DNA from 3 places in the Streptomyces sp. NBC_00691 genome. Region 1 is predicted to be linked to each of the others. Evidence: riboswitches for the same ligand, from Rfam matches in the RefSeq annotation. Region 1 holds a riboswitch; each other region holds the start of a gene.
What was found. A riboswitch is a leader RNA that binds a small molecule or an ion and turns the genes downstream of it on or off. The one in region 1 is predicted to bind cobalamin.

Region 1 (2,236 bases):
CGCATGCTGCGCGACCTCGCGCTCAACGGCCAGGGCCCGAAGGTCTTCACCAAGCTCACCAAGAGCGGCACCCCGCTGCTCGGCCTGACCTTCTCGGCCTCGCTGATGCTGGTCGGCGTCTGGATCAACTACGTCGCCCCGGGCAAGGCCTTCGAGTACGTGGTCTCCTTCGCCACCATCTCCGGCATGTGGGCCTGGATCATGATCCTGGTCTGCCAGATCCGCTACCGGGCCAAGGCCGACCGCGGCGAGCTCCCCGAGTCCACCTTCAAGGCCCCGGGAGCCCCGTACACCAGCTGGTTCGCGCTCCTCTTCATCGGCATGGTCATCGTGATGATGGGCATCGACGAGGGCGCCCGGGTCTCGCTGTACGCCGCCCCGGTCTGGGGTCTCATCCTCGGCGTCTCCTACCTGGTCCTGAAGTCCCGCAACCCCGAGGGCGCGGCCTTCGCCAAGCGGTCCTGACGGACCCCGCGGGCGGTCGGCCCGGGTCGTCCCCAAACGGCTCTGACCTCGATCGTCTCGGCATACGGGCCGTTCCGTACCACTCCCCGGTACGGAGCGGCCCGTCGGCTTATCCTGTCGGCATGCTGACCATCACCCGGGCTCTGTACGACCAGATCGTGGAACACTCCCGCGCGGACCACCCCGACGAGGCCTGCGGCGTGGTCGCGGGCCCGGTCGGCACCGGCCGCCCCGAGCGGTTCATCCCGATGCTCAACGCCGCCCGCTCGCCCACCTTCTACGAGTTCGACTCCGCGGACCTGCTCAAGCTCTACCGCGAGATGGACGACCGGGACGAGGAGCCCGTCATCGTCTACCACTCGCACACCGCGACCGAGGCCTACCCGTCCCGCACGGACATCTCGTACGCCAACGAGCCCCAGGCCCACTACGTCCTCGTCTCCACCGCCGACAGCGACGGCGCCGGCCCCTTCCAGTTCCGCTCCTTCACCATCGTCGAGGGCGTCGTGACGGAGGAAGAGGTCAAGGTCGTCGAGGAGTACGACGCCTGAGACACTGGCCGGGACCTACGGGCGGCAGGACCCAGGAAGCCGGTGCGAATCCGGCACGGTCCCGCCACTGTGACCGTCTCCTCCGGGAGGCGGAAGCCAGGAACTGACCTGCCGCCTTCTCACCACCGATCGGGGACGTGGAAATCCCCGGAGGAGGCACGTTCCGTCATGTCCTGGCCCCGTCGCACCCGGCTGCCCCTGACGCCCCTGCTGTCCGCCGCCGCCCTGCTTCCGCTGCTCGCCGCCTGCTCGGCCTCCGCGCCGGACGGCCCCGCCGCCAAGGCCGCCCCGGGATTCCCGTACACCGTCTCCAACTGCGGTGTGAAGACGACCTTCGAGGCTCCGCCGAAGCGCGCGGTCACCATGAACCAGCACGTCACCGAGGTCATGCTCGCCCTCGGCCTGGAGAAGTCCCTCGTCGGCACGGCCTACCTCGACGACGCGATCCTCCCCGCCTACAAGAAGGCCTACGACTCCGTCCCCGTCCTCGCGAAGGAGTACCCCTCCAAGGAGGCCCTGCTCGCCGCGAACCCCGACTTCGTGTACGGCGGTTACTCCTCCGCCTTCGCGAGCAAGGACGGCCGGAGCCGCGACGACCTGAAGCGCTCCGGCATCGACACCCGGCTCAACACCGAGTACTGCCCGTCCGGTTCGCCCTCCGTCGACGACCTCTACCGCGAAGTCGGCGAGATCGGGCGGACGTTCGGCGTCGCCGACCGGGCCGACACATGGGTCCGGGAGGCGAAGGCCACCGTCGCCGCCACCGGGAAGCGCCTCAAGGGCACCGCACCCGTCTCCGTCTTCGTCTACGACAGCGGCGACAAGACCGCGTTCACCGCCGGCGGCAAGGGCATCGGCAACGAGCTGATCACCCGCGCCGGCGGCCGCAACGTCTTCGCCGACCTCGACAAGGCCTTCGGCGACGCCACCTGGGAACAGGTCGTCGCCCGCAAGCCCGAGGTCGTCGTCATCTACGACTACGGCTCCACCACCGTCGAACAGAAGAAGAAGCGGCTCCTCGACGACCCGGCCCTCAAGGACGTCCCCGCGATCAAGAACCGCCGGTTCGCCGTGATGCCGCTCTCCGACACCGTCCTCGGCGTCCGCGTTCCCGGGGCCGTCGACAAGCTGGCGGCCCAGCTCCACCCGGCCCGATGAGCACGGAGGCCCGCGTCGCGGGCACCCCGGAGGACCCGCCCGCCCCGCCGCGCCCCCCGTCC
Region 2 (2,236 bases), 1.1 Mb from region 1:
GGCTGGCGCATCATCCGCACCATGGGCAAGGGCCTCACCGACCTCCAGCCGCAGCAGGGCTTCGCCGCCCAGACCAGCGCCGCGACGGTCATCCTCGCCTCCTCCCACCTGGGCTTCTCGCTCTCCACCACCCAGTCCTGCTCGGGTGCCGTGATGGGTGCCGGTCTCGGCCGCAAGGGCGGCGTCGTCCGCTGGTCGACCGCCACCCGGATGTTCGTCGCCTGGGGTCTGACCCTGCCCGCCGCGGCCGTGGTCGGTGCCGGTGCCGAGTTCCTCACCAAGCAGGGCCCCTGGGGCATCGCCGCCGTCGCGGTCCTGCTGATCGCCGGCTCGGGCGTCATCTGGTCGCTCTCCCGCCGCAAGCCGGTCGACCACCACAACGTCACCGCCGACGACCTCGACGCCGAGCCCGCGGGCGTCGTGACCACGGCCATGGCGGCCGTCACCCCGCCGCCGGCCGCCGGTTCCTTCGCCGCCGTCACGGACGAAGACCTCAAGGCCACCATCCCCGCGCCGGCCCCCACCGACCCGACCGCTCCCCCGGCCCCCGCCGCCACGGTCTAAGGAACCAACGACATGAAGATCGACTGGGCAGCTCTCGGCTCCGTCTTCGGAGTCAGCCTCGTGGCGACCGTCGCCCTCGTGGGCCTCTTCTCCCTCGGCATCGTCGGCCTCACCAAGCAGGAGGAGGCCGCCGCCCGCGGCGGCTCCGCGGTCCTGGCCCGTACCTCCGCCTACGCCTGCTTCGCCCTGTGCGCGGCGGCCGTCGCGTACGGCATCTACCTGATCGTCGCCTGACGGTCCGAGCCCGGCCGGCGGGGCGGTCCGCACCTTCGGGTGCGGGCCGCCCCGCCGTCGTGTTTGTGGTGCTTCGCACAGTGACCCGATGCAGGTCAAGGGTGAGTTGACGGCTGTTCTCGGGCCGTGGTGGACTGCCGAGGCCATTACGGCGGCAGCAGAGGAAGTCCGGTGCGAATCCGGCGCGGTCCCGCCACTGTGACCGGATCCGAGGGGTCCGGGAGTCAGGAACTCTCGCCGCCGGTCACGTCGATCCAGGGCGCGGACCCTGAGTGAGGACATGCGCCATGCCCGGCCGCAGCAGTGCCAGCCGTCTTTCCCCGAACGGATTCGCGTACGGAGCGGCCGCGGGTCTCGCCCTCGACCTGCTCGTCGGCGATCCCCGCCGCGGACATCCCGTCGCCGCGTTCGGCCGGGCGGCCGCCGCGGTCGAGAACCGCCTCCACCACGACCACCGCGGCTGGGGCGCCCTGCACACCGCCGTCTGCGCCGGCTCCGCCGTCGCCGTCGGAGCGCTCGCCGCCCGGGCCGTACGGAACCGGCCGGCCGCCGCCGTCGCCCTGACCGCCGCCTCCGTGTGGGCCGTCGTCGGCGGTACGACCCTGGGGCGGGAGGCCCGCGCGATCGGCGGCGCGCTCGCCGCCGGGGACCTGGACGTGGCCCGGGAGCGGCTGCCGCATCTCTGCGGGCGCGACCCGCAGTCCCTGGACGGGCCCGCGATGGCCCGCGCGGTCGTCGAATCGGTCGCCGAGAACACCTCCGACGCCGTGGTCGGCGCCCTCTTCTGGGGCGCGGTCGCGGGCGTGCCCGGCCTCCTCGGCTTCCGGGCCGTCAACACCCTCGACGCGATGGTCGGCCACAGGTCGCCGCGCCACCGCCGCTTCGGCTGGGCCTCGGCCCGGCTCGACGACGTGGCCGGCTGGCCCGGGGCCCGGCTGACGGCCGTCCTCGCGACCGTCGCCGGCGGAGACCCGCGCGGTGCGCTGCGGGCCTGGCGGTCCGACGCGGCGCAGCACCCCAGCCCCAACGCGGGCCCCGTCGAGGCCTCCTTCGCGGGCGCCCTCGGCGTCCGCCTCGGGGGCACCCTGTCGTACGGCGGCCGCGTCGAGTACCGGCCGGTGCTCAACGGTGAGGGGCGGGCCGTCGAGGTGACCGACATCGACCGGGCCGTACGCCTGTCGCGCCGGGTCACCGGACTCACTCTGGCCGCCTGTGCGGGCGGCCGGATCATCATCGGCGCCCTGGCCGCGTCGACCCGGAAGCGGAGGAACGCATGAGGGGTGGGGGACTGCTCGTCGCCGGGACCACGTCCGACGCCGGCAAGAGCGTCGTGACGGCCGGCATCTGCCGCTGGCTGGTCCGCAAGGGGCTGAAGGTGGCGCCGTTCAAGGGGCAGAACATGTCCCTCAACTCCTTCGTCACGCGGGAGGGCGCCGAG
Region 3 (2,236 bases), 2.3 Mb from region 1:
CTCGCACAGCGCCGCCGTCGCGGCCTCCGTCGCCGAGCTGGCCAGGGGGCTCGCCGGTGGCGGCGACCTCGCTCCGGTCCTCCCGGCCGGCGGGACCCCCGACGGTGGCCTCGGGACGAGTTCCGAGCTGATCTCCGAGGCGGCGAAGGCCGTCGACCGGGGCTCCGGTGTGGCCATCCTGGTCGACCTGGGGAGTGCGGTGCTCACCGTGAAGGCCCTCCTCGCCGAGGGCGACGAACTGCCCGAGGGCGCCCGGCTCGTGGACGCGCCGTTCGTCGAGGGCACGGTCGCCGCCCTGGTCACGGCGAGCGCGGGCGGGGACCTCGACGCCGTGGCGGCGGCAGCGTCGGAGGCGTACGCCTACCGCAAGGAGTGAGGGCACAGGACCTGCGCGGGGCCCCTCAAGTGGCCGGGTTTCAGGTGCCGTTTGGCCGGAACTCGGCCGCTGTGGCCGCGTGGGTGCGACCTACTCTTGGAGGTCGCGGCCATGAGACGGCCGCGCTGCCGGGCCTCTCCGGGCGCCGGCGTCCACCCGTGGTCCACCTGGTCCGCCCAGGTGGTGAAGGAGGGGCACATGGGCAGTCTGTCGATCATGGTCGGTTTCGCGCTGGTGTGGCTGTTGGTCGCACTCGTGCCCCTGCGCGCTCCGTCCGCCCGCCGGGGGTGGGCGAAGGGCGTACTCGGCGTCTCGGCCCTGCTGGTGATCGGCGCCGCCCTGTTCGGCGCCAACGCGGAGGTGTCGGCCGACTACGACGGCCCCGACCCCATGCTGCTCGGCGCACTCGTGGCAGCGGTCCTCGTGGCCCCTGGTGCGATCGCGGCCCTCGTACGCAACGCCAGGAACAGCTAGGCGGCGGGAAAGCGGCAGGTACACGGCACCGCCGGCGGGAACGCCGGACGACCGCGGCGCCACCGGCGGGAATCGAGGAGGCCCAGCGCCCTCAGGAGCGGGAACCGGGAGCTCCCGCGCGGCGCCGCGGGGACCCTACAAGCACCCACATTGTGATGTACCTGGTCAACGCACTAATGTCACAGGGCCTTGGTGTACGGGAAACCGGTGCAGTACCGGTGCGGCCCTCGCCACTGTGATCGGGAGGTCCGGCTCCACCCCCGCGGGGAACACCCTCGGGGAAGCCACTGGACCACGTCGGGAGACCGGCGTGGTGTGGGAAGGCGGAGTCGGGCGGAATGACCGTCAGCCAGGAGACCGGCCAGGGTGCGTTGTCCATCCACGAGGTGCTGGAGAGGGTCTCCCAACCATGCATATAGCCGAGGGGTATCTGCCCCCTGTGCACGCGGCCGCCTGGGGCGTCGCGTCCGCGCCGTTCGTCGTCCACGGAGTCCGCGCGCTGACCCGCGAAGTGCGGTCCCATCCTGAGTCCACCCTGCTGCTCGGCGCCGCCGGCGCCTTCACGTTCGTCCTGTCGGCACTCAAGTTGCCTTCCGTGACGGGGAGTTGTTCACATCCCACCGGTACGGGCCTCGGTGCCATCCTGTTCCGGCCGCCCATCATGGCCGTCCTCGGGACGATCACGCTGCTCTTCCAGGCCTTGCTGCTCGCCCACGGCGGGCTGACCACGCTCGGCGCGAACGTCTTCTCGATGGCGATCGTCGGACCCTGGGCGGGATACGGGGCCTACGCACTGCTCCGCCGGTTCGGTGCGCCGCTGATGGTCGCCGTCTTCTTCGGCGCGTTCGTCGCCGACCTGTCCACGTACTGCGTCACCAGCGTCCAGCTGGCACTCGCCTTCCCCGACCCGGGCAGCGGCATCCCCGGCGCCCTCGCCAAGTTCGGCGGTATCTTCGCCGTGACGCAGATTCCGCTCGCGGTCAGCGAGGGCCTGCTCACCGTGCTCGTGATGCGTCTGCTCACCCAGTCCAGCAAGGGCGAGCTGATCCGGCTCGGCGTCCTCGCCGGGCGCACGCCGGAGCGACGCGAGGAGGCGATCGCGCGATGAGCCGGAACGCGAAGATCAACGCCCTGCTGCTGCTCGTCGTCGTCGCGCTCGCGGTCCTGCCGCTCGCGCTGGGACTCGGGGACCACAAGGAGGAGCCCTTCACGGGGGCCGACGCGGAGGCCGAGACCGCGATCACGGAACTCCAGCCGGACTACGAACCGTGGTTCAGCCCGCTCTACGAGCCGCCGTCAGGGGAGATCGAGTCGGCCCTGTTCGCCCTGCAGGCGGCCCTCGGTGCCGGTGTCCTGGCGTACTACTTCGGGCTGCGGCGCGGCCGC

Region 2: linked by a shared signal. The riboswitch ahead of OG392_RS09085 (cobalamin biosynthesis protein) and the one ahead of OG392_RS14120 (ABC transporter substrate-binding protein) in region 1 are both predicted to bind cobalamin.
Region 3: linked by a shared signal. The riboswitch ahead of OG392_RS03885 (energy-coupling factor ABC transporter permease) and the one ahead of OG392_RS14120 (ABC transporter substrate-binding protein) in region 1 are both predicted to bind cobalamin.

Annotation. Positions count from the first base shown of each region.
Region 1 covers NZ_CP109007.1:3,136,427-3,138,662, reverse strand. Annotated here, with positions in the region: gene OG392_RS14130 (amino acid permease) at 1-465, shown strand, start outside; gene OG392_RS14125 (M67 family metallopeptidase) at 588-1,016, shown strand; cobalamin riboswitch at 1,009-1,142, shown strand; gene OG392_RS14120 (ABC transporter substrate-binding protein) at 1,185-2,174, shown strand; gene OG392_RS14115 (FecCD family ABC transporter permease) at 2,171-2,236, shown strand, end outside.
Region 2 covers NZ_CP109007.1:2,018,689-2,020,924, forward strand. Annotated here, with positions in the region: gene OG392_RS09075 (inorganic phosphate transporter) at 1-564, shown strand, start outside; gene OG392_RS09080 (hypothetical protein) at 577-798, shown strand; cobalamin riboswitch at 912-1,051, shown strand; gene OG392_RS09085 (cobalamin biosynthesis protein) at 1,086-2,075, shown strand; gene OG392_RS09090 (cobyric acid synthase) at 2,072-2,236, shown strand, end outside.
Region 3 covers NZ_CP109007.1:878,197-880,432, forward strand. Annotated here, with positions in the region: gene OG392_RS03875 (PTS-dependent dihydroxyacetone kinase phosphotransferase subunit DhaM) at 1-376, shown strand, start outside; gene OG392_RS03880 (hypothetical protein) at 575-850, shown strand; cobalamin riboswitch at 997-1,230, shown strand; gene OG392_RS03885 (energy-coupling factor ABC transporter permease) at 1,260-1,958, shown strand; gene OG392_RS03890 (energy-coupling factor ABC transporter substrate-binding protein) at 1,955-2,236, shown strand, end outside.